4 regions of the Streptomyces sp. NPDC107581 genome follow, and region 1 is predicted to be linked to each of the others. Evidence: riboswitches for the same ligand, from Rfam matches in the RefSeq annotation. Region 1 holds a riboswitch; each other region holds the start of a gene.
What was found. A riboswitch is a leader RNA that binds a small molecule or an ion and turns the genes downstream of it on or off. The one in region 1 is predicted to bind cobalamin.
Positions count from the first base shown of each region.

Region 2: another riboswitch for cobalamin. It lies ahead of ACZ7P3_RS36945 (CoA-acylating methylmalonate-semialdehyde dehydrogenase); the one in region 1 lies ahead of ACZ7P3_RS40505 ((2Fe-2S) ferredoxin domain-containing protein).
Region 3: another riboswitch for cobalamin. It lies ahead of ACZ7P3_RS22860 (ribonucleoside-diphosphate reductase subunit alpha); the one in region 1 lies ahead of ACZ7P3_RS40505 ((2Fe-2S) ferredoxin domain-containing protein).
Region 4: another riboswitch for cobalamin. It lies ahead of nrdI (class Ib ribonucleoside-diphosphate reductase assembly flavoprotein NrdI); the one in region 1 lies ahead of ACZ7P3_RS40505 ((2Fe-2S) ferredoxin domain-containing protein).

Region 1 covers NZ_JBVKBH010000027.1:51,046-58,067, reverse strand. The annotation lists gene aceB (malate synthase A) at 1-907, shown strand, start outside; gene ACZ7P3_RS40520 (3-hydroxybutyryl-CoA dehydrogenase) at 904-1,773, shown strand; gene ACZ7P3_RS40515 (enoyl-CoA hydratase/isomerase family protein) at 2,223-3,299, opposite strand; partial or broken gene ACZ7P3_RS40510 (hypothetical protein) at 3,296-3,558, opposite strand; gene ACZ7P3_RS40505 ((2Fe-2S) ferredoxin domain-containing protein) at 3,559-3,990, opposite strand; cobalamin riboswitch at 4,051-4,173, opposite strand; gene ACZ7P3_RS40500 (hypothetical protein) at 4,305-4,565, shown strand; gene ACZ7P3_RS40495 (maleylpyruvate isomerase N-terminal domain-containing protein) at 4,789-5,559, shown strand; gene ACZ7P3_RS40490 (methyltransferase) at 5,553-7,022, opposite strand, start outside.
Region 2 covers NZ_JBVKBH010000020.1:19,102-26,123, reverse strand. The annotation lists gene ACZ7P3_RS36955 (ATP-binding cassette domain-containing protein) at 1-636, shown strand, start outside; gene ACZ7P3_RS36950 (ABC transporter ATP-binding protein) at 633-2,411, shown strand; cobalamin riboswitch at 2,623-2,796, shown strand; gene ACZ7P3_RS36945 (CoA-acylating methylmalonate-semialdehyde dehydrogenase) at 3,023-4,546, shown strand; gene ACZ7P3_RS36940 (acyl-CoA dehydrogenase family protein) at 4,554-5,702, shown strand; gene ACZ7P3_RS36935 (enoyl-CoA hydratase/isomerase family protein) at 5,699-6,772, shown strand; gene mmsB (3-hydroxyisobutyrate dehydrogenase) at 6,769-7,022, shown strand, end outside.
Region 3 covers NZ_JBVKBH010000008.1:331,809-338,830, forward strand. The annotation lists gene ACZ7P3_RS22855 (ribonucleotide-diphosphate reductase subunit beta) at 1-120, opposite strand, end outside; gene ACZ7P3_RS22860 (ribonucleoside-diphosphate reductase subunit alpha) at 177-2,546, opposite strand; cobalamin riboswitch at 2,672-2,796, opposite strand; gene mctP (monocarboxylate uptake permease MctP) at 3,055-4,683, opposite strand; gene ACZ7P3_RS22870 (DUF3311 domain-containing protein) at 4,680-4,943, opposite strand; gene ACZ7P3_RS22875 (GntR family transcriptional regulator) at 5,080-5,844, opposite strand; gene nagB (glucosamine-6-phosphate deaminase) at 6,163-6,945, opposite strand.
Region 4 covers NZ_JBVKBH010000020.1:1,791-8,812, forward strand. The annotation lists gene metE (5-methyltetrahydropteroyltriglutamate--homocysteine S-methyltransferase) at 1-1,852, shown strand, start outside; cobalamin riboswitch at 2,354-2,582, shown strand; gene nrdI (class Ib ribonucleoside-diphosphate reductase assembly flavoprotein NrdI) at 2,760-3,191, shown strand; gene nrdE (class 1b ribonucleoside-diphosphate reductase subunit alpha) at 3,149-5,356, shown strand; gene nrdF (class 1b ribonucleoside-diphosphate reductase subunit beta) at 5,388-6,410, shown strand; gene thiI (tRNA uracil 4-sulfurtransferase ThiI) at 6,422-7,022, shown strand, end outside.

The DNA of each region.
Region 1 (7,022 bases):
CCTCCTCGCTCAGGAACTGCTCGGCATCCCGCGGGGAACGATCCGGGCCACTGTCCTCATCGAGACGATCACCGCCGCGTTCGAGATGGAGGAGATCCTCTACGAGCTGCGCGAGCACAGCTCCGGCCTCAACGCGGGCCGCTGGGACTACCTGTTCAGCCTGATCAAGACGTTCGGCCACCGCACCGACTTCCTGCTGCCGGACCGCGCGAAGGTCACGATGACCGCCCCCTTCATGCGGGCCTACACCGAACTCCTCGTGCGCACCTGCCACCGGCGCGGCGCGCACGCCATCGGCGGCATGGCCGCACAGGTGCCGGGCAAGGACCCGGCCGCGCACGAAGCGGCCCTCGCCACGGTGCGGCTGGACAAGGAGCGGGAGGCCGAGGACGGCTTCGACGGCTCCTGGGTCGCCCACCCCGGACTCGTGCCCGTCTGCCGCGAGGTGTTCGACGGCGTCCTCGGCGACCGGCCCCACCAGATCGACCGGACCCGGGACGACGTGGAGGTCACCGCCGCCGACCTGCTGTCGGTGCGCCGGATCAGCGGACCGCCCACCGCTCAGGGCGTGCGCACCAACATCGCCATCGCCCTGCGCTACTTCGCCGCCTGGCTGGGCGGCCAGGGCGCCGTCGCCCTGTACGGGCTCATGGAGGACGCGGCCACGGCCGAGATCGCCCGCGTGCAGATCTGGCAGTGGCTGCGGCACCGGGTGATCGACCGGGAGACGGTGCTGCAGCTGCTCGACGACGAAGCGGCCGCGCTCGGGGCGGAGTATCCGTGGGCGCCGGTCGACGAGGTGCGGGCACTCTTCGAACGGACAGCCATGGCAGGCGAGTTGCCGCTCTTCTTCACACCCGACGCCTACGCCACGCACCTGGTGCGGCACGCGGAGACCCGGTCATGAGCGGCGGGATCCGGCGCGTCGGGGTGGTCGGCGGCGGCCGGATGGGCTCCGGTATCGCCGAGGTGTGCGCGCGGGCGGGGCTGGACACGGTGGTCTGCGAGGCGGACGCCACGTCCGCCCGCGCCGCACGGGATCGGGTCGCCTCGTCCCTGGAGCGCGCGGTCGAGCGGGGCAAGCTGGAGCCGGCCGCCGCGCAGGACGCCCTCGCCCGTCTCGTCTTCACCGGCGATCTGGGAGACATGGCCGACCGGCAGCTCGTCGTCGAGGCCGTCATCGAGAACGCGGAGGCCAAGACCGAGGTGTTCGCCGCCCTGGACAAGATCGTCGAGGACCCGGCGGCCGTGCTGGCGACCAACACGTCCTCCCTCCCCGTCATGCGCCTCGGTATGGCGACCAGCCGCGCCGACCGGGTCGTGGGACTGCACTTCTTCAACCCGGTGCCCGTACTGCCGCTGGTCGAGGTCGTGACCTCGCTGCACACCGCGCCGCAGACCGCGACCGCCGTCGAGTCCTTCGCCACGGAAACCCTCGGCAAGACGGTCATCCGCTCCCGGGACCGGGCGGGCTTCGTCGTCAACGCCCTCCTCATCCCCTACGTGCTGGCGGCCGTCCGCATGGCGGAGTCCGGCTTCGCCAGCGCCGCCGACATCGACACCGGCATGGAACTGGGCTGCGCGCACCCCATGGGGCCGCTCAGGCTCGCGGACCTGATCGGACTCGACGTCGTCGCCTCGATCGCCCAGTCGCTCTACGACGAGTTCAGGGAACCCCTCTACGCCCCTCCCCCGCTGCTCCGGCGGATGGTCGAGGCGGGGCTGCTCGGCCGCAGCACCGGGCGGGGGTTCCACGTGTACGGCCAGGCCTGAGGGGACTGGCGCGCCCGGGCTGAGGGGCCCGGGCGGCAGCGGCCGGCCGAGGGATCCGGCCGTTGCTCACAGGGGAGGGGCGGGAAGCGCAAGTGCGGCGCCTCCCGCCCCCGGCCCGTTGTCCGCACGCCGGCGACGACCCCGCCGGGTACTGGCTGCGCCTCCCGCCCCCGGCCCGTTGTCCGCACGCCGGCGACGACCCCGCCGGGTACCTGGCCTGGGCCAGGGAGGCCTTCCGGCTGACCACCAGCGGCGTACGGCCGGACACCTGGCGGGAACCGTCCGCCCGGACGGAGCCGCGGCGGGCTTGGGGGTGAACTGCCGCTCGGCCAACTCCCCGAAGAGCAGCCCGGATCCGCCCCACAGGACGGCCTGGATGGCGAGGGCCGGCAGACGGAACCGCCACAGCACGGCAGTCGGAACCGCCACAGCACGGCGGCCGGGCCCGTTCAGCCGGCCGCCTCCGGGGCGGAGCCGGGCCCGGCGAGCCCCAGCTCGCGGTCGCCGAGGGGGGCGAAGAAGCGCTCCACGTCGGCTTCGGTGACCTCGGCGAGGGTCGCCGGCGACCAGCGCGGGGTGCGGTCCTTGTCGATGATCTGGGCGCGGACGCCCTCCACCAGGTCGGGCATGCCCAGGGCCGCGCAGGAGACGCGGTACTCCTGGTCGAGCACGCGCTCCAGCGAGCCGAGCCGCCGGGCCCGGCGCAGCGCGGCCAGGGTGACCTTCAGGGCGGTCGGGGACCTGGTGAGCAGGGTCTCCGCCGTCTCCTTCGCGGCCGGGTCGCCGTGGGCGAACAGCCGCCGCACGATCTCCTCCACCGTGCCGGCGGCGTAGCAGGCGTCGGTCCACTCGCGCCGGGCGGCCGGCTCTCCCGGGGGCGCCGGCCGCGCATGCCGGGCGAGCACCTGCCGTACGGGCAGGTCGGCGAGGCCGGCGACCAGTTGCGGGAGCGCGGCGGACGGCACGTAGTGGTCGGCGAGCCCGCACAGCAGCGCGTCGGCGGCGCCGATCTGCGCGCCGGTCAGCGCGAGGTGGGTGCCCAGTTCGCCCGGGGCGAGGCCGAGCAGATAGGTGCCGCCCACGTCCGGTACGAAGCCGATGCCGGTCTCGGGCATGGCGATCCGCGAGCGTTCGGTGACGATCCGGACGCTGCCGTGTGCGGAGATGCCGACGCCGCCGCCCATGACGATGCCGTCCATGACGGCGACGTAGGGCTTGGGGTAGCGGGCGATGCGGGCGTTGAGGTGGTACTCGTCGCGCCAGAAGGCGGCGGAGGCGGTGCCGTCGCCGTCCCGGGCGTCGTCGTGGACGGCACGGATGTCGCCGCCCGCGCACAGGCCGCGCTCGCCCGCCCCGGTGATGACGACGGTCTCCACGGCCGGGTCGTGCTCCCAGGCGGTCAGGGCCTCGTCGATGCGGCGCACCATCGCGTGGGACAGCGCGTTGAGGGCCTCGGGCCGGTTGAGAGTGATGTGGGCGGCCCGCCCCGCGGTGTGCAGGAGGACGGGCTCTTCGGTACCGGTCATCTGTGTGCCTCCGTCAGGCTGCGGGCCACGATGCCACGCATGATCTCGTCGGTCCCTTCCAGGATCCGGTGGCCTGCGCCGCGCCCCGTGTTCCGTGCTGCCGCCCGCGCGCCCTGCCGAGGTCGCAGGTCACGGACGGTCTTCTCGGTTCCGTACACGCGAGGCGGACGTGGCCGCCGTGCCCCTGGAGCATACGGACCACCACCGAGTACCCGTGCGCGCCGGCGAACCTCTTCACCGGCGCGCACGGGTACGGGGCTCAGCGGGGGCCGGACCCGCCGCGGTCCCGGGAAGCCCGGACGAGCCGCGGCGGTGTGAAGGCGTAGAGGCCGAGGATCTCCGGCAGGGGGGCGACACCGGGGCCGCCCGCGCGCACCCAGTGCGTGATGTCCCCGGTCGCGTCGGGGTCGTTGACCAGCCCCAGCCAGACCGGCCGTCCCCCCGCGGCCCGGCCGGCGGCGGAGGGCTGCACGACGATGACGTTGGCCTGCTCGCACACGTCGAGGCAGGCGGAGATGCGCACGGGCACCTCCGCACGCAGCCGTGCGGTCTGCTCCGCGTGATCGACTCCGGTCACCTTGGGAGTGCCGCAGCAGCAGTCGCGGCACACGACGACGCGGCACGGCGCCGGGCCGGCCCCCCGCGGGCTCCCCTCGTCACCGCACGTCTCCACGGCCGGCCTCTCGGGCATGCCGCACCACCCCTCCTCCGGGGAGATCCGCCCCGGTGTCCGTCGAGGTGGCGACCGCGTGAGTCTCCTGGCTCTCGGGTCGTCGCTCGTCCCGGCCTTCCCGCCCTTCGCGGACAGTGGCCCGTCGGAACTCGCTCACCGATCACAGTGGCGGGACCGCGCCGGATTCACACCGGCTTCCTCGGACCGCCGTCGCCTTGTCACCGGCCATCATCCCATCGCCGGGAGGTGCCGCACCCGCCGAGGCGGAACGGGCCGCTCCGCCGAACGGATCGAGCGAGTGGGACCGGCTCCCCTCAGGGTTCTCCGAGGGCGTGCGGCTGCCGCTCACCTATGTCACGCGCGGCAGCAGCTACGTGCTGACCGTGCAGGACCCCGACACCGGTCTCACCCGGCACTTCGAACCCGCCGCCTCGGCGGACGAGGTGTGGCGGCTGGTCTGCGTCGAGGACCAGCAGAACTCTGACGCCCTGTGGGCCAACGACCCCACCGAGGTCTCACCGGGCCGCGGCCGCCTCACCATCGCTGTGTGCCCGCGCGACCCGCACCATCCGCTGGACCTCGTCAGCCAGTGACGCACCCGGGGTGCGGCCCGGCCGGGTCGCCCGGCGGGTCACCGGGGCGTACGCCGCCGGCGGCGATGTCACCGGCCCGGCGGTGCAGGCCCACCACGCTCACCGGTGCCCTCGGGGAGTGAGGGCCGGCGGGGCGTGGCCGAGGGCGAACGGCGGGAGGGGATCCCCCGTGCGGACGCCCGTCGCTGGTTTGACCGCCGGTCCGGCCAGGAACCCATGGCGCATGATTCGGACTCTGGTCGACGAGACCCTGCCGGAGCTGGCACCGTTCCTCCACGCGGTGCAGGCACGGCGGCCCGACGACGGCACATGGTGCGAGGCGTGGACGGTGCGGGACATCCTGGCCCACCAGACGGGCAATGCCGAGGAACTGGCCCGGGTGCTCCGGGCGTTCCACGCGGGAACGCCCGTGGAGACCAGGGGCTTCGGGCGTGAGGAGCCCTACCGCCGGATGTCCGACTCCGAGCTGTGGGCGGCGTTCATGGGCCGCTGTGAGCGGCTCGCCGAGGTCGCCGCGGCCGCCGCGCGGGACCTGTCCCCGGACACCGAGGTGACGTGGACCGGCCGGACCGTGAAGGTCCCCTTCTTCGCGGAGCACATGCGTGAGGAGCTGATCCTGCACCGCTGGGACCTGACCGGCGACGACCGCACGGCGGTGCGGGCGCTCAGCGAACCGTGGATGACGGAGCACAGCGTGGTGTCGGTCGGCCGGCCGCTGCTGGCCCGCGGCCGGGCCGGCCTGGATCTGGGCCCCGGCGAACGGGTCGAGGGCCGCCTGCGTACGCCGGGTGCGGACGACATCGTGGTGAGCGCCGACGGCGGGGGCGGCAGCATCCGGCTGGCCGCCCCCGAGGGCCCCGCCACGATCGAGAGCGACGCGGCCGTACGCGTCCTGCTGCTGTGGGGACGCCGCCCCGCCGACCCGTCCCGCTGGCACAGCTCCGCCGGCCCGGAGGCCCTGCGCAGGGTACGGGCCCTCCTGGGCGGCTACTGAGGGCCGGTGCGTCCGCTCAGCACGCCCGGATCGGTCCGGCAGGCGCCGGGGGCCGGTACGGGCTGCGGGACGGCAGCCTTGCGGGCATGCAGCACGCTGCCGTCCAGGGGCAGCGGCGAGCGGCCCACGAGCGCGAGCCCCGCGTCGTCGAGCAGGTGCGCGTAGTGGTCGGCGCGTCGTTCCCGCCCGCCGACGTTGCACATCATGTGGAGGTTCCACGCGGTGGCCAGTGAGGCCGAGCCGTCGGCGGGCAGTACCCGCTCGACGATGAGCAGATCGGCGTGGGCGGGCATCGCCCGGGAGCAGTGCCGCAGGATCTCGCGGCAACGCTCGTCGTCCCAGTCGTGCAGGACGCGGGAGAGGATGTAGACGTCCGCGCCGGGCGGTACGTCGGAGAAGTCGCCCGTCCGGTAGGTGCACCGCTCGCCGCAGCCGGCAGCGTCGAGAGCGCGGCGGGCGGCCTCGATGACGTGCGGGCGTTCGAGCAGGATGCCGTGCAGGCGCGGGTGCGCGGCGAGGACGCGGCCGAGCAGTTCCCCGGTTCCGCCCGCGACGTCGACGACGGTCCTGGGGGCGGGTGCCCCGCCTGCGGCCGTGAACGCCGGGTGTGCGGGGATCGGTTCGAACATGCGTGTGCTGGCGGCCATGGACTGGTCGAACATTTCGGCGAGTTCGGGGTCGCGGGCGAAGTAGTCGAAGTGGTTCTCGCCGAAGAGGTGCTCGAAGGCGACCTCCCCGGTGCGCACCGTGTGCCCGAGGCCGGCGAAGGACTGGTAGAACGGACCGCCGTACATCAGCGCCAGGGGCCGCATCGAGCCCGGCACGTCCGCGCGCAGCAGCGCGCCGAGTTCGGTGAGCCGGAAGCCGTCCCGGTCCTCTGCCACCACGTCCAGCATCGCGAGGTGGCGCAGGAGCGTCGTCAGGTTCTCCGGTCCGGCGTCCACCGCCCGCGCCAGGGACCCGGCACCGGTCCCGGTGTCCGTGTCCATGACGTCGGGCACCCGCAGCTGTGCGAACGCCGCCAGGGCCTGGGTCGTCCACGCCCCGGTCAGCAGGCGCAGCAGCACCTCGGCGGGCTGCCGTGCGCGGTGCTCGTCCAGGTGCACGGCGAGCACGTCGCGGTGATCGCCGTGGACGTACAGCTCCACGCGCCGGTACCCGGCCTTCGACGCGGCGGGCGCGGTGAAGTAGAACACCGTTCCGTCCTCGTGCGGGTTGTAGCCCCCGCCGTCGGGGAGCGCGCCGTGTCGCGCGAAGACCGCACACAGACCGCGCAGAACCAGCGGATCGGGGTGTTCGACGTCGAAGGCGAGGTGTGCCTCGTGCTGCCGGGCGCGCTCCTGCTCGGCGATCGGGGCCAGGTCCGAGCCCTGCGGCACGGTCAGCGCGAACACCTCGACCGTGCGGTGCGCCCCGTCCAGACCCGCCACCGCAGGGCGCAGAATCCTTACCTCCAGTTCCGT
Region 2 (7,022 bases), on a different contig from region 1:
GGCGCCATCGAGTTCCGCGGAGTGCTGTTGCCCGGCGGGATCCGGGCCAACTGGTCCGTCCCCGGCGGTCGCATGACCGGCCTCGCCTGCGCCGACCCCGCCGTCGCCGACGCCGTCGCACTGCTGCTGGCCCGCGAAGAGGATCCCGAGGACGGGCGGATCCTGCTGGACGGCACCGATCTGACGGCACTTGAGCTGGACGCGCTCAGGGCCACCGTGCTGGTCTGCCACCACGACCCCGTGCTGCTGCCCGGCACCGTCGCCGACAACCTGGCCGCCCTCACCGAGGACGCCGCCGCCGTGACCGAAGCCGCCTGGGCCTCCTTCGCCGACCAGGTCGTCCACGCCGCACGGCACGGCGCCGGCACGCCGGTCGGCGACCGCGGTGAGACCCTCTCCGGCGGCCAGCGCCAGCGCATCGCACTGGGGCGCGCGCTCGCCGCCCGGCCACCGGTGCTGGTGCTGCACGACCCCACCAACGCCGTGGACGCGGCCACGGAGGACGCCATCGCCGACCGGGTGCGGCGGGCGCGAGCCCACCGCACCACCCTCGTCATCACGAGCAGCCCGGCCTGGCTCGCACGCTGCGACCGGCTCATCCATGTGCCCTCGGCGGACCGGACGGTGACGCGGTGACGGCCCCGGCGGACACGGCACCGCTGCTTCCCGTCGCGACCGCGCGGCAGACCCGGGCGCGGTTGCGCGACGCCCTGCGCGCGCGCAGGCCGACACTGTGGGCGGCTGTCGCCGCGCTCGTCCTCGACAGCGCCCTGACCCTGGCCGGCCCGGTGGCGATCGGCCGGATCACCCAGGCCGTCGCCGACCACCGTGGCCCGAGCGCACTGGTCACTCCCGTTCTGCTCCTGACCGCCGCCGCCGTCGCCGGCGCGCTGACCGCGTGGGCCGCCACCGTACTGCTGGCGCGGGTCGTCCTGACGGTGACGGGCCGGCTGCGCGAGGACGCCGTCGTCTCGGCGCTGGCCCTGCCCGTGGACGTCGTCGAGGCGGGCGGCACCGGCGACCTGGTCGCCCGGCTCTCCGGCGACACCGAACGCGTCTCGAACGCAGCCACCGGCGCACTGGGGGACTTCGCCGGGGCGGCGCTCACCATCCTCGCCGCACTTGTCGGACTGGCCGCGCTCGACTGGCGGTTCGCCGTCGCCGGACTCCTCGCGGTGCCCCTCCAGGCGCACACCCTGCGCTGGTACCTGCGCACCTCCCGGCCTCTCTACGCGGCCGGCCGGACCGCGGAGGGACGCCGCACCTCGGCACTGCTCGGCGCCTTCACCGCGCTGCCCACCCTGCGCGCCCTGCGCCTGGGCCCGGGCCGGCACGCCGGTGTGGAGGCGGCCTCGACGGAGGCGATGTCGTACGAGTTCCGGGCGACCCGGGCGGCGACCCGCTTCTACGGCCGGCTCAACATCGCCGAGTTCACCGGCCTGAGCGCGATCCTCCTCGTGGCCTGGGCCCTGGTCCGCACCGGACGCGCCGACGTCGGCGCCGCGACCACGGCGGCGCTGTTCTTCGCCGGGCTGTTCGATCCAGTGAACACACTGCTCGGCACCTTCGACAGCGTGCAGCAGGCGACCGCCGCGCTTGCCCGGATCGTCGGGGTCACCCTGACCGTACCGGCACCCGACCGGCACTCCGGGCCCACTCCTCGCCGGTCGGGGGAGGGGATCGCCGTGCGTGACGTCCGCCATCGGTACGGCGAGGGCCCCGACGTACTGCACGGCATCGACCTCGACATCCGCCCCGGGCAGCGCCTGGCCGTCGTCGGCGCGAGCGGATCGGGCAAGTCCACCCTGGCGACGCTGATCGCCGGGATGCGCCCGCCGTACGCGGGCAGCGTCACGCTCGACGGCGTCCCCACCGGCGACCTCGCCCGCCCCGCGGCGCACGGCGAGCGGAGGATCGTACTGGTCACGCAGGAGCACCACATCTTCCCCGGCACGGTGGCCGACAATCTCCGCCTGGCGTGCCGGGAGGCGTCGGAGCAGGAGATCGGGGCCGCGCTCGCCGTCGTCGGCGCCGCGGACTGGACCGCGGCGCTGCCGGACGGCGTCGACACCGTAGTCGGCCGGGGTGGCGCCCGGCTGTCCGCCCGCCAGGTGCAGCAACTCGCCCTCGCCCGTGTCCTGCTGCTCGACCCCGAGGTGCTCGTGCTGGACGAGGCGACGGCCGAGGCCGGCAGTGACACGGCCCAGTCCCTCGACCGGGCGGCCCTGGCGGTGTCCGAGGGCCGCACCGTGGTCGTGGTGGCGCACCGGCTCTCGCAGGCGGCAACGGCCGATGTCGTGGTGGTGATGGACAACGGCCGGCTGGTCGAACGGGGGCGGCCCGACGAACTCCGGTCGGCGGGTGGCACCTACGCTCGGCTGTGGGCGTCCTGGACGTACGGGCGGCAATGACCCCCGCACCCGGGACGTGCCGTGCGGGGTCGCGGATACGGCACGTCCTGGCGAGACGACGGCGGCACCGACGACCCTCCGGCAGGCCGTCCCACGCGTCCGGCTCGGGGCGCCGGTGCGTTTCGCGGCGCCCCGGTGAGCCTTCGACACCGGCGCCCAGCGCGTGCGGCCTGATTGCACCACTGGATTTACTAGGACGTCCAACTATATAGTCGAGGGGTAGGCCCGCGGTGCAGGGAAGCCGGTGTGATTCCGGCACGGTCCCGCCACTGTGACCGGGGAGTACGCCGTCGAGCAGGACGCCACTGACGAGCTGGATGTCGGGAAGGCGGACGGCGCGCGCTGATCCGGGAGTCAGGATACCGGCCGTGGGATGTTCCGTGTTTTCCACGAGGATGGAGCTGACACGCATGGCACCGGTGCGCATCCACGATCCCGGCGGACTCCGCCGTAGGCGTCACGCAGGTCGCATTCCCGTCGTCACCGCCTGACGGTTCGCACGCCATACGCGTTCTCGCGCCGCTTCCACACGTCCGTGTACGCCACCGCGTCCACGCGTGCCGGTCCGGCGCGCCATCCCGGATCACCCTCACCTGACGAGAGCAGGCCCCATGATCCGTCCGAACGATCCCACCGACGTGCGTGAGCTGACCCACTTCATCGGTGGCAAGCACACCCCGGGAACGTCGGGGTCCTACGGCGAGGTGTACGACCCCAACACCGGTGAGGTGCAGGCCCATGTGCCCCTCGCGAACCGGGCCGAGACCGAGGCGGCGATCGCCGTCGCCGCCGAGGCACAGCGCGAGTGGGGAGCCTGGAACCCGCAGCGCCGGGCCCGGGTCCTCCTGCGTTTCCTCCAACTCGTCGAGAACGAGAAGGACGCGCTCGCCCGACTGCTCTCCGCCGAGCACGGCAAGACCATCGCCGACGCGCACGGGGACCTTCAGCGCGGCCTGGAGGTCGTGGAGTTCGCCGCCGGTATCCCGCACCTCCTCAAGGGCGAGTTCACCGACAACGCCGGCACCGGCATCGACGTCCACTCCCTGCGCGCGCCCCTCGGTGTGGTCGCCGGCATCACGCCCTTCAACTTCCCCGCGATGATCCCCCTGTGGAAGGCGGCCCCCGCACTGGCCTGCGGCAACGCCTTCATCCTCAAACCCTCCGAGCGCGACCCGTCCGTACCGCTGCGACTCGCGGAACTCTTCCTGGAGGCCGGTCTTCCGCCCGGGGTCCTCAACGTCGTCAACGGCGCGGGAGAAGCGGCCGAGACCCTTCTCGAAGACCCTCGCGTGGCCGCCCTCGGCTTCGTGGGCTCCACGCCGGTCGCCGCGCACGTCTATGCCACCGCCGCCGCCCACGGCAAGCGCGCACAGTGCTTCGGCGGCGCCAAGAACCACATGATCGTGATGCCCGACGCCGACCTCGACCAGGCGGTGGACGCGCTGATCGGCGCCGGATACGGCTCGGCGGGCGAGCGCTGCATGGCGATCTCGGTCGCTGTCCCGGTCGGCGAGGACACCGCCGACGCACTGGTCGCCCGGCTCAAGGAGCGCATCGCCACCCTGCGCATCGGCCGCAGCGACGACCCCGAGACGGACTTCGGCCCGCTGGTCGGCCCGGACGCCGTGGATCGCGTCCGCTCGTATGTCGACCTCGGCGTCGAGGAGGGAGCGGAACTGGTCGTGGACGGACGTGACTTCGTCCTGCCCGGGCACGAGAACGGCTTCTTCGCCGGCGCCTCCCTCTTCGACCGGGTCACCCCCGCCATGCGCATCTACCAGGAGGAGATCTTCGGCCCGGTCCTGAGTGTCGTGCGCGCGGCCGACTACGAAGAGGCCCTGCGTCTGCCCAGCGAGCACACCTACGGCAACGGAGTCGCCATCTTCACCCGGGACGGCGACACCGCCCGGGACTTCACCCGGCGGGTGAACACCGGCATGGTCGGCGTCAACGTGCCCATCCCGGTGCCCGTCGCCTACCACACCTTCGGTGGCTGGAAGCGCTCCGGCTTCGGCGACCTGAACCAGCACGGCCCGGACGCGATCCGCTTCTACACCCGCACCAAGACCGTCACCTCCCGCTGGCCGGCCGGTCTGCGCGAGGGCGCGAGCTTCACGATCCCCACGATGGGCTGAGTGCCGTATGACCACCACCCTGCTCACCGAGGACCAGCAGGCCCTCGTGGAGACCACCCTCGACTTCGCCCAGGACCATCTCGCACCCCACGCCCTGGACTGGGACCGGGACAAGCACTTCCCCGTCGACGTGCTGCGCAAGGCGGCCGGGCTGGGCCTCGGCGGCGTCTACGTCCGGGAGGAGGCCGGCGGCTCCGGCCTCAGCCGGGCCGACGGCGTCCTCGTTTTCGAGACGCTGGCCTCCGGCTGCCCGTCCATCGCCGGCTACCTCTCCATCCACAACATGGTCGCCTGGATGATCGACCGCTACGGCGACGACGCCCAGCGCGAGCGCTGGCTGCCCCGCCTGTGCGCCATGGAGGACCTCGCCAGCTACTGCCTGACCGAGCCGGGTGCCGGCTCGGACGCGGCGGCCCTCACCACCCGGGCCGTCCGCGACGGCGACCACTGGGTCCTGACCGGCGTCAAGCAGTTCATCTCCGGCGCGGGCGCCTCCCAGCTGTATGTGGTGATGGCCCGCACCGGCGGCAGCGGCGCCGACGGCGTCTCCGCCTTCATCGTCGGCAAGGACGACCCCGGTGTCACCTTCGGGCCGAACGAGCGCAAGATGGGCTGGAACGCCCAGCCCACCCGACAGGTCGTCCTGGACGGCGTACGCCTGCCGGCCGACCGGCTCCTCGGCCAGGAGGGTGACGGCTTCCGCATCGCGATGAACGGCCTGAACGGTGGCCGCCTGGGCATCGCCGCCTGCTCCCTGGGCGGCGCCCGCAGCGCCCTGGACCGCAGCGTCGCCCACCTCGCCGACCGGGAGGCGTTCGGCCAACGCCTGCTCGACGCCCAGGCCCTGCGCTTCCGCCTCGCGGACATGGCCACCGAGCTGGCCGCCGCCCGTGCCCTGGTGCAGCAGGCCGCCCAGGCCCTCGACCGGGGCGATCTGCAGGCACCGTATCTGTGCGCGATGGCGAAGCGGTTCGCCACCGACACCGGATACTCCGTGGCCGACCGCGCGCTCCAACTGCACGGCGGCTACGGATACCTCAGCGAGTACGGCATCGAGAAGATCGTCCGTGACCTGCGGGTCCACCAGATCCTGGAAGGAACCAACGAGATCATGCGCGTCATCGTGGCCCGCGGCCTGACGGAGGCGTTCGGATGAGTGACAGTGAAGACGCCGTCCTGCTCCGTACGGCAGGCCGGGCCGCATGTATCACGCTCAACCGGCCCAGGGCCCTCAACGCACTCAACCACGACATGGTGCGCCGGATCGACGAGGCTCTGACCGCCTGGGAGCACGACCCGGCCGTGGAGACCGTGGTCGTCACCGGGGCGGGCGAGCGCGGGTTGTGCGCGGGCGGCGACATCCGGAGCATTCACGACGACGCCCGGGACGGCGACGGCGCCGCCTCGGCCGCGTTCTGGCGCGACGAGTACCGCCTCAACGCCCGCATCGCCCGCTACCCCAAGCCCTACGTCGCCGTCATGGACGGCATCGTCATGGGCGGCGGTGTCGGCATCTCCGCACACGGCAGCGTCCGGATCGTCACCGAACGCTCGCGGATCGCCATGCCCGAGACCGGCATCGGCTTCGTCCCCGACGTCGGCGGTACCTACCTGCTGGCTCTCGCTCCGGGCGAACTGGGCACCCATCTCGCGCTGACGGGCGCGCAGATCGGCGCGGGCGATGCCCTGCTGTGCGGCCTCGCCGACCACTACCTGCCCTCCGACGCCCTCGGCGCCTTCGTCGACGACCTGGCCGAGCTGCCCGTACGAGAGGCGCTCGCCCGTCACGTACAGCCGCCGCAGCAGGGTGAGCTGGCGGCCCGGCGGGAGTGGATCGACGCCTGCTACGCCGCCCCGACGGTCGAGGACATCCTGAACCGGCTGCTCGACCAAGGCGATCCCGCCGCCAAGGAGGCGGCGCAGATCCTGCTCACCAAGTCACCGACGGCTCTGAAGGTGACTCTGGCCGCCCTGCTCCGTGCTCGGCACCTCGGCCCCATCGAGCGGGTCCTCGACCAGGAGTACCGCGTCTCCTGCGCGACCCTGCGCACGCACGACCTGGTGGAGGGCATCCGCGCCCAGGTCATCGACAAGGACCGCACCCCGCACTGGTCGCCGGCCACCCTTGTCGAGGTGACCGACACCGACGTCGAACGCTTCTTCACCCCCCTCGGCGAGCACGAGCTCGGACTCGCCGGTACCGACACCCCGGAGGTGGCCTGGTGAGCCGAACCGTCGCGTTCATCGGACTCGGGCACATGGGCGCGCCCATGGCCGCCAACCTGGTCAAAGCGGGCCACCGCGTGCGTGGACACGACCTGGTGTCCGACGCTGTGGACGGTGCTGCGCAAGCGGGCGTCGAGCCCGCCGGAACCGCGGCCGAGGCGGTGACGGACGCCGAGGTGGTCATCACCATGCTCCCTGCCGGCCGTCACGTCCTCGACCTCTACGACACCGTCCTCTCCGCGGCCCGGCC
Region 3 (7,022 bases), on a different contig from region 1:
CTCCTCCACGGTCCAGGTGTTCTTGATGGCGTCCCGGTAGCGCTCGTAGAAGTCGGGGTAGCGCATCGGACGGAGCGTCAGCTCGAAGCCGGGGTCGAGCAGGTTGGTGTTACGAGTCATTTCTGTCGGCGCGGAGCGCCGTCCTCCAGGGGTGACGGTCGGGGGGCGGGCGGGAATTACTGGCAGGCCTCGCAGGACTCGGGGTTCTCCAGGGAGCAGGCGACGGCGTCGGGGTCGGCCGCCTGCTGGACGGGGATGGTCGCCTGGGCCTGTGCGGCGCGGGCGATCCGGGTCGCGGGGCGCGAGCGCAGGTAGTACGTCGTCTTCAGGCCCGACTTCCAGGCGTACGCGTACATCGAGGAGAGCTTGCCGATGGTCGGCGTCTCCAGGAACAGGTTCAGGGACTGCGACTGGTCCAGGAACGGCGTACGGGCCGCGGCCATGTCGATCAGGCCGCGCTGCGGGATCTCCCACGCCGTGCGGTACAGCGCCCGCACATCGGCCGGGATCCACACGAAGTCCTGCACGGAGCCGTTGGACTCGCGCAGCGCCTCACGGGTCCGCGCGTCCCAGACGCCCAGCTCCTTCAGGTCCTGCACCAGGTACGAGTTGACCTGCAGGAACTCACCGGACAGGGTCTCGCGCTTGAACAGATTGGAGACCTGCGGCTCGATGCACTCGTACACGCCCGCGATGGAGGCGATGGTCGCGGTCGGGGCGATCGCGAGGAGCAGCGAGTTGCGCATGCCGACCGAGGCGATCCGCTCGCGCAGGGCCGCCCAGCGCTCGGGCCAGTTCAGCTCGGCGTCGTAGTGGTCGGGGTGCAGCACACCCTGCGCCGTACGGGTCTTCTCCCAGGCGGGCAGCGGGCCGTTGCGCTCGGCGAGGTCGGCGGAGGCCTCGTACGCGGCGAGCATGATGCGCTCGGCGATCCGCGTGGACAGGGCCTTGGCCTCGGGGGAGTCGAAGGGCAGGCGCAGCTTGAAGAAGACGTCCTGCAGCCCCATCGCGCCCAGGCCCACCGGACGCCACCTGGCGTTGGAGCGGCCCGCCTGCTCGGTCGGGTAGAAGTTGATGTCGACCACGCGGTCCAGGAAGGTGACGGCCGTGCGGACCGTCTCGTCCAGGCGCTTCCAGTCGATGTCCCCGTCGCCCACGAAGGCGCCGAGGTTGACCGAGCCCAGGTTGCAGACCGCCGTCTCCCCGTCGTCCGTGACCTCCAGGATCTCCGTGCAGAGGTTGGAGGAGTGGACGACATGGCCCGCGGTCGCCGTCTGGTTGGCGGTCCGGTTGGCGGCGTCCTTGAAGGTCATCCAGCCGTTGCCGGTCTGCGCGAGGGTACGCATCATGCGGCCGTACAGATCGCGGGCCGGGATCGTCTTCTTCGCGAGCCCCGCGGCCTCCGCCCTGCGGTAGGCGGCGTCGAACTCCGCGCCCCACAGGTCGACCAGCTCCGGCACGTCGGCCGGGGAGAACAGCGACCACTGCGCGTCGGCGTTGACCCGGCGCATGAACTCGTCCGGGATCCAGTGCGCGAGGTTCAGGTTGTGCGTACGGCGGGCGTCCTCACCGGTGTTGTCCCGCAGCTCCAGGAACTCCTCGATGTCGGAGTGCCAGGTCTCCAGGTACACGGCCGCGGCACCCTTGCGCCGGCCGCCCTGGTTCACCGCGGCCACCGAGGCGTCCAGGGTCTTCAGGAACGGGACGATGCCGTTGGAGTGCCCGTTGGTGCCGCGGATCAGCGAACCGCGGCTGCGGATGCGGGAGTACGACAGACCGATGCCGCCGGCGTGCTTCGAGAGGCGGGCGACCTGGTGGTAGCGGTCGTAGATGGAGTCCAGCTCGTCCAGCGGGGAGTCCAGCAGATAGCAGGACGACATCTGCGGGTGGCGCGTGCCGGAGTTGAAGAGCGTGGGGGAGGAGGGCAGGTAGTCGAGTCGGCTCATGAGCCCGTAGAGCGCGGCGACCTCGTCCACGGCGTGGCTGCTGTCGTCCTCGGCGAGGCCCGCGGCGACGCGCAGCATGAAGTGCTGGGGCGTCTCGATCACCTGGCGGGTGATCGGGTGGCGCAGCAGATAGCGGCTGTGCAGGGTGCGCAGGCCGAAGTAGCCGAAGCGGTCGTCGGCGGTCCGGTCGATCAGGGAGTCCAGCCGGGCGGCGTGCAGCCGGACGAACTCCGCGGTCCGGTCGGCGACGAGACCCTCGCGGTGGCCCACGGTCACGGACTCGGTGAAGGACGTCACACCCTGCGAGGCGGCCTCCGCGCGGATGGAGAGGGTCAGCAGCCGGGCGGCCAGCCGGGAGTAGGCGGGGTCCTCGGAGATGAGGCCGGCGGCCGCCTCCGTGGCCAGCTCGCGCAACTCCGCCTCGTCGGCCCGGGCGGACCGGCCGCGCAGCGCGGCCGCGGCGACCCGGCCGGGGTCGGCGTCGGGGAGGTCGGCGGTCAGCTCGGTCAGGGTCCGCAGCAGTGCGGTACCGGGACCGTCGGTCTCCACCGCTTCGGTCGCCTGGATGACTGAAGCCGGGTCGGCTGGCGCGATGGTCACGTGGGGCTCTCCCTCGCTCGGCACGGGGCCTTGCGGAGGGCAGGGGGCAGCACGAGCGCGCACGGCGTCGCGTCCACCCGCCCACTCCACGAGGCCCGGACGTCTCAAGGCACCCGGACCGGACGGTCGGGCGCGCGCTGTCGGCAGGTCCTCGGACTGACACAGGCGTGCGGATGCACGCAAGTACACCGTTGCGGGACAGTTCCGGATTCGCACCGGATTCCCCTGCGACGACAGCGAGGATGAGCATACATCTAGTGCCGGGCTGTCACGTCACCCCCAGATGTTGTGTCGCCGTGGCTTCAGAGGGTCAACTCGCAGATGAGGAGAGTGATGTCGTCCAGGTGGGGCGCGGTTCCGGTCCCGTGCGGGTGTGCGAACGCGGGCACGGAACAGCGGGCCGCCGTGATGGTGGGCTCTCGGCGGCCCGCTGCAGGTTGTTCCGTGGCCGTCCGCGTCGGCGTGCGGCGCCCCCGCACGCCGACGCGGCCCCGCGCCCCCGGGTGCTTCAGTGGGCGCTTCCTGCGGTCGCGGGCGGAAGCTCGGCCCGGACCCCCGGCTCGCCCGCGTCGGCCGTGTAGTCCTCCGGGCGGGTCTGGTCGAGGCCCTCGGGGGCCTTCACGGCCTTCAGGACGACGGTCAGGACCACGGTGACCACCACGTTCATCACGAACGCGGTCAGGCCGATGTAGCCGATCTCACCGATGCCCGGGATGTCCTTGGCGCTGCCGCCGAAGTGCTTCTGGGTCGGGGAGGCGACCCCGTAGGCGGCGACCGTGCCGTACACCATGCCGACCGCCCAGCCGGCCAGCAGCGCCCAGCGGTGGAACCAGCGGGTGAACAGGCCGCCGACCAGCGCCGGGAAGGTCTGCAGGATCCAGATGCCGCCCAGCAGCTGGAAGTTGATGGCGACCGTTTTGTCCATGGTCAGGACGAAGACCAGCGCGCCGACCTTCACCAGCAGCGACACGAACTTGGAGACCTGGGCCTCCTGCTTCGGCGTGGCGTCCGGCTTGATGAAGTCCTTGTAGATGTTGCGGGTGAAGAGGTTCGCCGCCGCGATGGACATGATGGCCGCGGGCACGAGGGCGCCGATACCGATCGCCGCGAAGGCCACGCCCGCGAACCAGTCCGGGAACATGTCCTCGAACAGCTGTGGGATCGCCAGCTGCCCGTTGGTGACCTTCACCCCGGCCGCGATCGCCATGAACCCGAGGAGGGCCAGCAGGCCCAGCATCAGCGAGTACAGCGGCAGGATCGTGGTGTTGCGCCGGATCACCTCACGGCTCCTGGACGACAGCGTCGCGGTGATCGAGTGCGGGTACATGAACAGGGCGAGCGCCGAGCCGAGCGCCAGCGTGGCGTACGTCCACTGGCCCGCCTCCGGCGGGGCGAGCGCGCCGCGTGGCTTGCCCGTGGCCGGGTTGACCTGGCTGAAGGCGTGGCCGGCCTTGGCGAAGATGTCGTCGAACCCGCCGAGCTTCATCGGGATGTAGATGATCGCCACCGCGATCACGATGTAGATCAGCGCGTCCTTGACGAACGCGATCAGCGCGGGGGCACGCAGGCCCGAGGAGTAGGTGTAGGCCGCCAGCACGCCGAAGGCGATGAGCAGCGGCAGGTCCTTCACGAACCAGTTGGTGTTCTCCCCGCCGCCCACGCCCATCACGTCCAGCACCGCCTGGATGCCGACGAGCTGGAGCGCGATGTACGGCATCGTCGCGAGGATGCCGGTCAGCGCCACGGCCAGCGACAGGCCCTTGGAGCCGAACCGGCCGCGCACGAAGTCGGAGGTCGTCACATAGCCGTGCTTGTGGGACACCGACCACAGGCGCGGCAGGAACGTGAAGATCAGCGGGTAGACCAGGATCGTGTACGGCACCGCGAAGAAGCCGGCCGCGCCCGCCGAGTAGATCGCCGCCGGCACGGCGACGAAGGTGTACGCCGTGTACAGGTCGCCGCCGAGCAGGAACCAGGTGATCCAGGTGCCGAACGATCGTCCGCCCAGGCCCCACTCGTCCAGGGAGTGCTCGTTGTCGGCCCTGCGCCAGCGGGCGGCCAGGAAGCCCATGACCGTGACGGCCAGGAAGAAGAAGATGAAGACGCCGAGCGCGACGCCGTTGACGCCGGTCTTCACTTCGCCGCACCCCCGTTCGCGCCCTCGCGGGAGCGCTGGTCACGCCGCCACAGCTGGTAGGCCACCACCGTGAGCACGGTGGAGAGCGGCACCCACAGCATCTGGTACCAGTAGAAGAACGGGATGCCTATGAAGGCCGGGTCCGTCTTGGCGTACGAGCCGACCCACAGCATCGCCACGAAGGGTGCGACGAGACACAGGCCGATGATCACGCGAACCGGTGTCACGACCGGTGGTCTCACTTCAGGCGTTTCGGACATCCCACGGCTCCGTCCCCTCGCTGATCACCTGTGTAATGCGCAGGCAATCTAGGTGACGGTGTCGCGGCAGCGGAAGACCTCGTCCGTATACCGGTATGTCGATTTGGGGGTCGAGATGTGAAGACCTCGGGTCCCTCTAGTCCTGCGGGCGCTTGAGCCGTGCCACGAACTTGTAGCGGTCGCCCCGGTAGACGGACCGGACCCACTCCACCGGCTTGCCCTCGTGGTCCAGGGAGTGGCGGGAGAGCATCAGCATCGGCAGGCCCACGTCGGTGCCGAGCAGGCCCGCCTCGCGCGGGGTGGCCAGCGAGGTCTCGATGGTCTCCTCCGCCTCGGCGAGATGGACGTCGTAGACCTCGGCGAGGGCGGTGTAGAGGGAGGTGTACTTCACCAGCGAGCGCCGCAGGGCCGGGAAGCGCTTGGCCGACAGATGGGTGGTCTCGATCGCCATCGGCTCGCCGTTGGCCATGCGCAGCCGCTCGATGCGCAGCACGCGCCCGCCGGCCGTTATGTCGAGCAGCTCGGCGAGCCGGTCGTCCGCGGTGATGTAGCCGACGTCCAGCAGCTGGGAGGTGGGCTCCAGGCCCTGGGCCCGCATGTCCTCCGTGTAGGAGGTGAGCTGCAGCGCCTGGGACACCTTCGGCTTGGCGACGAAGGTGCCCTTGCCCTGGATGCGCTCCAGCCGGCCCTCGACGACGAGCTCCTGCAGGGCCTGGCGGACGGTGGTCCGGGAGGTGTCGAACTCGGCCGCCAGCGTGCGCTCGGGCGGGACCGGCGTGCCCGGCGCCTGCGTCTCCGTCATGTCGAGCAGGTGCTTCTTCAAGCGGTAGTACTTGGGCACACGCGCGGTACGGACCGTCGTCCCGGCCTCGTTCTCCGCACTGCCGACGTCGGTGCTCATGCTCTGCCTTCCCGGCTCCTGATGCCGAAAGCGACCGACACCCCATCGGCCACGCCTCACATCGTGGCACGGCCCGGCGGGTCAGGGGCTACACCCGCACGCTCCGTGATCCCCTCTATATACCGTCGGACCCGCTGCTGGTCTAGTCCAGAATGCGGGTGCCGGTACCGGCAGCGGTGCCGGACGGGTGCCGTCACCGGGACCGGCCGTGGGGCCGCCCAGTGCCGCCACCCGGACCGGGACCGCTGCCCGTCCGGTGCCGTCACCGGGACCGGGAGTGGGGCCGGACGGGTGCCGTCACCGGGACCGGCACCCGGGTCAGATCCCCTGCCAGTCGGGCTTGTTCGCGTAGGTGTGCCGGAAGTAGTGGGCCAGCTTGAGCTTGGACGCGGCGGCCTCGTCGACGACCACCGTGGCGTGCGGGTGCAGCTGCAGCGCGGAGGCCGGGCAGACGGCCGCGACCGGACCCTCGACGGTCGCCGCGACCGCGTCCGCCTTGCCTTCGCCCGTGGCGAGCAGCACCAGGTGCCGTGCCTCCAGGATGGTGCCGATGCCCTGGGTGATGACGTGGTGCGGCACCTGCGCGATGTCGTCGAAGAAGCGTGCGTTGTCGATCCGGGTCTGCTCGGTGAGCGTCTTGATGCGGGTGCGCGAGGAGAGCGAGGAGCACGGCTCGTTGAAGCCGATGTGCCCGTCCGTCCCGATCCCCAGCAGCTGCAGGTCCACTCCGCCGGCCTGCGCGAGCGCCCGGTCGTACGCCTCGCACGCCGCCGGGACGTCCTCGGCCGTGCCGTCCGGGCCGATGAAGGCGTCCATCCCGAGGCCGAGCGGCTCCAGCACCTCCCGGCGCAGCACCGAGCGGTAGGACTCGGGATGCTCGGCGGGCAGTCCGACGTATTCGTCGAGCTGGGCTATTCGGGCCCGCGCGGCGTCCACGGCGCCGGCGCGCACCTTGGCGGTCAGCGCCTGGTAGATGGGCAGCGGGGTGGAGCCGGTGGCCACGCCGAGCAGGGCGTCGGGCTTGCGCCGCAGCAGCTGGGCCATGGCCTCGGCGATCAGTTCGCCGCCCGCCGCGGCGTCCGGAACGATGACAACTTCCACGCTGGGCCTGCCGATCTGAAGAGGGCCTGGAGCTCCGGGAGGGGACGGAACAAAGGTCTATGTGGTTTAGACCAATC
Region 4 (7,022 bases), on a different contig from region 1:
CGGCCTCACCGCCCGGCCCGTGCTCGTGGGCCCCGTCACCTACCTGCTGCTCGCCAAGCCGGCCCCCGGGGTGGCCGCGGACTTCGATCCCCTCACCCTGCTGGACCGGCTGCTGCCGGTGTACGCCGAGGTCCTCGCCGACCTGCGGGCCGCAGGCGCCGAGTGGGTCCAGCTCGACGAGCCCGCTCTCGTGCAGGACCGCACCCCGGCCGAGCTGAACGCCGCCGCCCGCGCCTACCGTGACCTCGGCGCCCTGACCGACCGTCCGAAGCTGCTGGTGGCTTCGTACTTCGACCGTCTCGGGGACGCCCTGCCGGTGCTCGCCAAGGCCCCGGTCGACGGCCTCGCGCTGGACTTCACCGAGGCCGCCGCCGCCAACCTCGACGACCTCGCCGCGGCGGGCGGCCTGCCCGGCAAGCGCCTGGTGGCCGGTGTCGTCAACGGCCGCAACATCTGGGTCAACGACCTCGGCAAGTCCCTGGCCACGCTCGGTACGCTGCTGGGTCTGGCGGACCGGGTCGACGTGTCCGCCTCCTGCTCCCTCCTCCATGTGCCGCTGGACGCCGCGGCCGAGCGGGACATCGAGCCGCAGATCCTGCGCTGGCTGGCCTTCGCGAAGCAGAAGACGCGTGAGATCGTCACGCTCGCCAAGGGCCTCGCCCAGGGCACCGACACGATCGCCGCGGAACTCTCGGCGAACCGAGCCGACCTCGCGTCCCGTGAGAACTCTCCCATCACCCACGACCCTGCTGTCCGCGCCCGCACCGCCGCCGTCACCGAGACCGACGCGCGCCGTGCCCAGCCGTACTCCGAGCGCGCCGCCGCTCAGCGGGCCCACCTCGGTCTGCCCCTGCTGCCCACCACCACCATCGGCTCCTTCCCGCAGACCAGCGAGCTGCGTACCGCCCGCGCCGAGCTGCGTTCGGGCCGGATCGACACGGCTGAGTACGAGGAGCGCATCAAGGCGGAGATCCAGGAGGTGATCGCCTTCCAGGAGAAGGCGGGTCTGGACGTCCTGGTGCACGGCGAGCCCGAGCGCAACGACATGGTCCAGTACTTCGCGGAGCAGCTCACCGGCTACCTCGCCACCCAGCACGGCTGGGTGCAGTCCTACGGCACGCGGTACGTCCGGCCGCCGATCCTGGCCGGTGACATCTCGCGTCCGGAGCCCATGACGGTGCGCTGGACGGCCTACGCGCAGTCCCTCACCGGCCGCCCGGTCAAGGGCATGCTGACCGGGCCGGTCACCATGCTCGCCTGGTCCTTCGTCCGGGACGACCAGCCCCTCGGCGACACCGCCCGGCAAGTCGCCCTCGCCCTGCGCGACGAGGTGACCGGTCTGGAGGCGGCCGGCACCTCGGTGATCCAGGTGGACGAGCCCGCGCTGCGCGAGACGCTCCCCCTGCGCGCCGCCGACCGGCCCGCGTACCTGGACTGGGCCACGGAAGCCTTCCGCCTCACCACCAGCGGGGTGCGTCCGGACACTCAGATCCACACGCACATGTGCTACGCCGAGTTCGGTGACATCGTCCAGGCGATCGACGACCTCGATGCCGATGTCATCAGCCTGGAGGCGGCCCGCTCCCACATGCAGGTCGCCCGCGAACTCGCCGATCACGGTTATCCCCGTGAGGCGGGACCCGGCGTCTACGACATCCACTCCCCCCGCGTCCCGAGCGCCGAGGAGGCCGCAGAACTGCTGCGCACCGGCCTGAAGGCCATCCCCGCCGAGCGGCTGTGGGTCAACCCGGACTGCGGCCTGAAGACCCGTGGCTGGCCCGAGACCCGGGCCTCCCTGGAGAACCTGGTGGCCGCCGCTCGTACGGTCCGCGGCGAGCTGCCCGCCTCCTGACCCGACGCCGGTATCGCTCCGGGCCGGGGCGCCACAAGCGCCCCGGCCCTTGCGCGACCTCCGGGGCGGAACCACGAGGGGGCACGTCGGTGCAACACGAACCGCGGCGGGTCGTGGTCGACGGCAGGCCCATGGTCGTGTCATCCATCAAGGGCTTCGAAAGCCTGCAAGCCCTGCGCCGGCAGCTGGGCAGCCGCCGCCGGAATGCGCGCTGCGTGACGCGCTCGTCGACATGACCCAGTTCCCGGACACCCTCGCCGAGGCACTCGGCGGGGACAACGGCGCGGAATCGCCGAACGCTCCGGCACCGCCCGGCCGCGCCGAACGCGCCGAACGCGCCGCCGGCATACGCGAGCGGGCCGGCCGCGTACGCGTCATCGCCGGCGCGGGACGCGCGGCGAGCACCCGCCGTCCCAGCACCCCCAGGCAGAACTTAGGTATACCTAACTTTCTTCGCCGACACAACATCTGGGTTGTGCACGTGGCCGACGTTCTAGATGTAGTGTTGGTCGTGCTGGTGGTTCGCCAAGCACTGCTGTGCCTGGCGAGGCAAGAGGGAACCCGGTGGGAATCCGGGGCTGCCCCGCAGCGGTGAGCGGAAACGACCGCCGTCACAAGCACTGGGTCCGACGAACAGGGCCCGGGAAGCGACGGCCAGTAGGTGTCCTCGCCTGTCACAGGCATGAACGCGTCCGCGAGTCCGAAGACCTGCCACCGGTGCGTGCACCGAAGAGCGGTGCACGCGCTCCGAGGCCCCGAGGGAGGGCCGCGTGGCTGCCGCACGGACCCAGGGTCTGGTGTGCCCGCTTGTGCCGCCACCCCACGCTCCGCCGTACGCGCCGCAACGCTCCTCCCCTTCCGGTCCTCGAAAACCGCTACGGGAACGAGCGAGAGGAGGCGGCGACCGTTGAGCGGTCTCGTGTATTTCTCCAGCGTCTCGGAGAACACCAAACGCTTCGTGGAGAAGCTGGGCCTGCCCGCCACACGGATCCCCCTGCACCCGCACCGCGAGGGCATGCCCCGGGTCACCGAGCCGTACGTGCTGATCGTGCCGACCTACGGCGGCGGTGAGCGCGCGGGCGCGGTCCCCAAACAGGTGATCCGCTTTCTGAACATCGAGGCCAACCGCGCACTGCTGCGCGGGGTCATCGCGTCCGGCAACACCAACTTCGGTGCCGACTACTGCCTGGCCGGACGGGTCGTCTCGGCCAAGTGCCGGGTTCCGGAGCTGTACCGGTTCGAACTGCTGGGCACGGACCGCGACGTCCGCGCCGTGAGGGAAGGACTGCACACGTTTTGGACACGACACTCGTCGACGGCGGGACGGCCGGCGGCATGAACACCCTCACCACAGCGGTCACGGCCCCCGCGGCCCAGCGCGAGTCGGTCGGCACGCGCAAGGACTACCACGCGCTGAACGCCATGCTGAACATGTACGACTGCGACGGCCGCATCCAGTTCGACAAGGACCGCGAGGCGGTCCGGCAGTACTTCGTCCAGCACGTCAATCCGAACACGGTGGTCTTCCCGACGCTGAGGGAGAAGATCTCCTACCTGATCGAGAACGACTACTACGAGGAGGCGCCGATCCGGCGCTACGACTGGGAGTTCGTCGAGGGTCTGTACCGGCAGGCGTACGCACACGAGCACCGCTTCCGCACCTTCCTCGGTGCGTTCAAGTACTACACGTCGTACACCCTGAAGACCTTCGACGGCTCCCGCTATCTGGAGCGGTACGAGGACCGGGTCGTGGCCACCGCCCTCTTCCTCGGTGCCGGGGACGAGGCGCTGGCCTCGCGGCTGGTCGACGAGATGATGACCGGGCGCTTCCAGCCGGCGACCCCGACCTTCCTCAACGCGGGCAAGGCGCAGCGCGGTGAGCTGGTCTCCTGCTTCCTGCTCCGTGTCGAGGACAACCTGGAGTCCATCGGCCGTGGCATCAACTCCGCGCTCCAGCTGTCCAAGCGCGGCGGGGGCGTGGCGCTGCTGCTGACGAACCTGCGCGAGCAGGGCGCCCCGATCAAGAAGATCGAGAACCAGGCCTCCGGCGTCGTGCCGGTGATGAAGCTGCTGGAGGACTCCTTCTCCTACGCCAACCAGCTCGGCGCACGGCAGGGCGCGGGAGCCGTGTACCTGCACGCGCACCACCCGGACATCATGCGGTTCCTGGACACCAAGCGGGAGAACGCGGACGAGAAGATCCGCATCAAGACGCTCTCCCTGGGCGTCGTCGTCCCCGACATCACCTTCGAACTGGCCAAGCGCAACGAGGACATGCACCTGTTCTCGCCGTACGACGTCGAGCGCGAGTACGGAAGGCCGCTGTCCGACCTGTCCGTCAGCGAGCACTACGACGACCTGGTCGCCAACCCGCGCATCCGCAGGACCACGCTCAGCGCCCGCGAGTTCTTCAAGACGATCGCGGAGCTGCAGTTCGAGTCCGGCTATCCGTATCTGCTGTTCGAGGACACGGTGAACCGGGCCAACCCGATCCCGGGCTGGATCAACATGTCCAACCTGTGCTCGGAAATCCTCCAGGTGAACACCCCGAGCACCTACGACGCCTCGCTCGGGTACCAGACGGTCGGCCGGGACATCTCCTGCAACCTGGGATCGCTGAACATCGCCGCCGCGATGGCCTCCCCCGGCCTCGGCCCGACGGTGGAGACCGCGGTCCGCGGCCTGACGTCCGTCTCCGACCAGTCGCACATCGACGCGGTGCCGTCCGTCGCCCACGGCAACGACCTGTCGCACTCCATCGGTCTCGGCCAGATGAACCTGCACGGCTACCTCGCCTCGCAGCGCATCCACTACGGCAGCGAGGAGGGCGTCGACTTCACGAACATGTACTTCTACGCCGTCGCCTACCACGCCCTGCGCGCCTCGAACCGTATCGCCGTCGAACGCGGCACGGCGTTCGACGGCTTTGCAGCCACCGCGTACGCCGACGGCTCGTACTTCGACAAGTACACCGAGCGGCTGTGGGAGCCGGCCACCGAGCGGGTGCGGGCCCTGTTCGCCGAGGCCGGCGTGCGGCTGCCCACGCGGGAGGACTGGCAGGAGCTGAAGGAATCCGTCCGCGAGCACGGCATCTACAACCAGTACCTCCAGGCCGTGCCGCCCACCGGGTCCATCAGCTACATCAACGACTCCACCGCCTCCATCCACCCGATCGCCTCCAAGGTGGAGATCCGCAAGGAGGGCAAGCTCGGCCGCGTCTACTACCCGGCGCCGCACATGGACAACGACAACCTGGAGTACTTCCAGGACGCGTACGAGATCGGCCACGAGAAGATCATCGACACCTACGCGGCAGCCACCCAGCACGTCGACCAGGGCCTGAGCTGCACCCTCTTCTTCCGTGACACGGCGACCACCCGCGATCTGAACAAGGCGCAGATCCACGCCTGGCGCAAGGGCATCAAGACGCTCTACTACATCCGGCTGCGCCAGGAGGCCCTGGAGGGCACCGAGATCGAGAACTGCCTGTCCTGCGCCCTGTGACCGCCCCCGCCCACCATCCGAAAGCACCTCGATGACCACCACCCCCGTACCGTCGGCCGATGTCTCGGTCACTCCTCCGTCCTACCGGCACGATCCGGCCGCCCGGCTGCGCCCGGTCAACTGGAACCGGGTCACCGACGAGAAGGACCTGGAGGTCTGGAACCGCCTCACCGCCAACTTCTGGCTGCCTGAGAAGGTGCCGCTGTCCAACGACGTGGGCGCGTGGCAGCAGCGGCTCACCGCCGGGGAACGCACCCTCACCATGCGGGTGTTCACCGGCCTGACCATGCTGGACACCGTGCAGGCCACCGTCGGCGAGATCGTGCAGATCCAGGACGCCCGCACCGAACACGAGGAGGCGGTGTACACGAACATCGCCTTCATGCAGGCCGTCCATGCCCGCAGCTACTCCTCGGTGTTCTCCACCCTCTCCAACACCCCGGAGATCGACGACGCCTACCAGTGGGCGGTCGCCAACGACGTCCTCCAGCAGCGCTGCAAGACAGTACTGCAGCACTACTACGGCGACGACCCGCTGAAGCGGAAGGTCGCCTCGACACTGCTGTCCTCCCTGCTGCTGTACGCGGGCTTCTACCTGCCGCTGCACTTCTCCACGCACGCGCTGCTCACCAACACCGCCGACATGATCCGCCTGATCCTGCGCGACAAGGCGGTGCACGGCTACTACTCCGGCTACAAGTACCAGCGCGGCCTGGAGAAGCGGACACCGGCCGAGCAGGAGGAGATGCGCGTCTTCACCCACGAGCTGTTGGAGGAGCTCTACCAGCTGGAGCTGCAGTACTCGGGCGAGTTGTACGAGCCGCTCGGGCTGATGGACGACGTGGCCGTCTTCGTCCGGTACAACGCCAACAAGGCGCTGATGAACCTGGGTTACCCGGCCCGCTTCGGCGCGGACGAGACCGAGGTCAACCCGGAGATCCTGGCGGCGCTGTCACCGGGCGCGGACGAGAACCACGACTTCTTCTCCGGCTCCGGATCCTCCTACGTCATGGGCAAGGCGGAGGACACCGCCGACGACGACTGGAACTTCTGAGAGGGCGACACATGTCCATCGAACCCCGCGTGCCCGCTTCCCGGGCCTCATCCGGTGATACGTCCGCCGCGTACAGCACCTGCGTACTGCTCAAACACGGCGAGATCTTCCTCAAGGGCCGCAACCGCCACCGGTTCACCGAGCGGCTCCACGACAACCTGCGCGTCGCGATGCGCGGAATCGGCGGCTCGACCTGGATCAAGACCGCCCAGAACGTCACCGTGCTGGGCGGCCAGGTACCCCGGGACGCACTGGTGGAGCGGGCACGCACGGTGATCGGCTTCAACTCCGTCGAGCCGGCCGTACGCGTGCCCAGCGATCTGGAGGACATCACCCGAGCGGCCGTCGACGCGCTGCGCGCAGCCGTCGCCGGGCGAGCCGGGCTCACTTTCGCCGTCCGCGCCAAGCGGCGGGACAAACGGTTCCCGCTGACCTCGTCCCAGGTGGACGCGTATCTCGGGGCCCGGATTCTGGAGGACGTCGCCGGGCTGCGGGTCGACCTCGCCCGGCCGGACGTCCTCCTGACCGTGGAGATCGACCGCAAGGAGACCTACCTGTCCCGGGAGCGACTTCCCGGTCTGAGCGGGCTGCCCGTCGGGGCCAGCGGCCGTG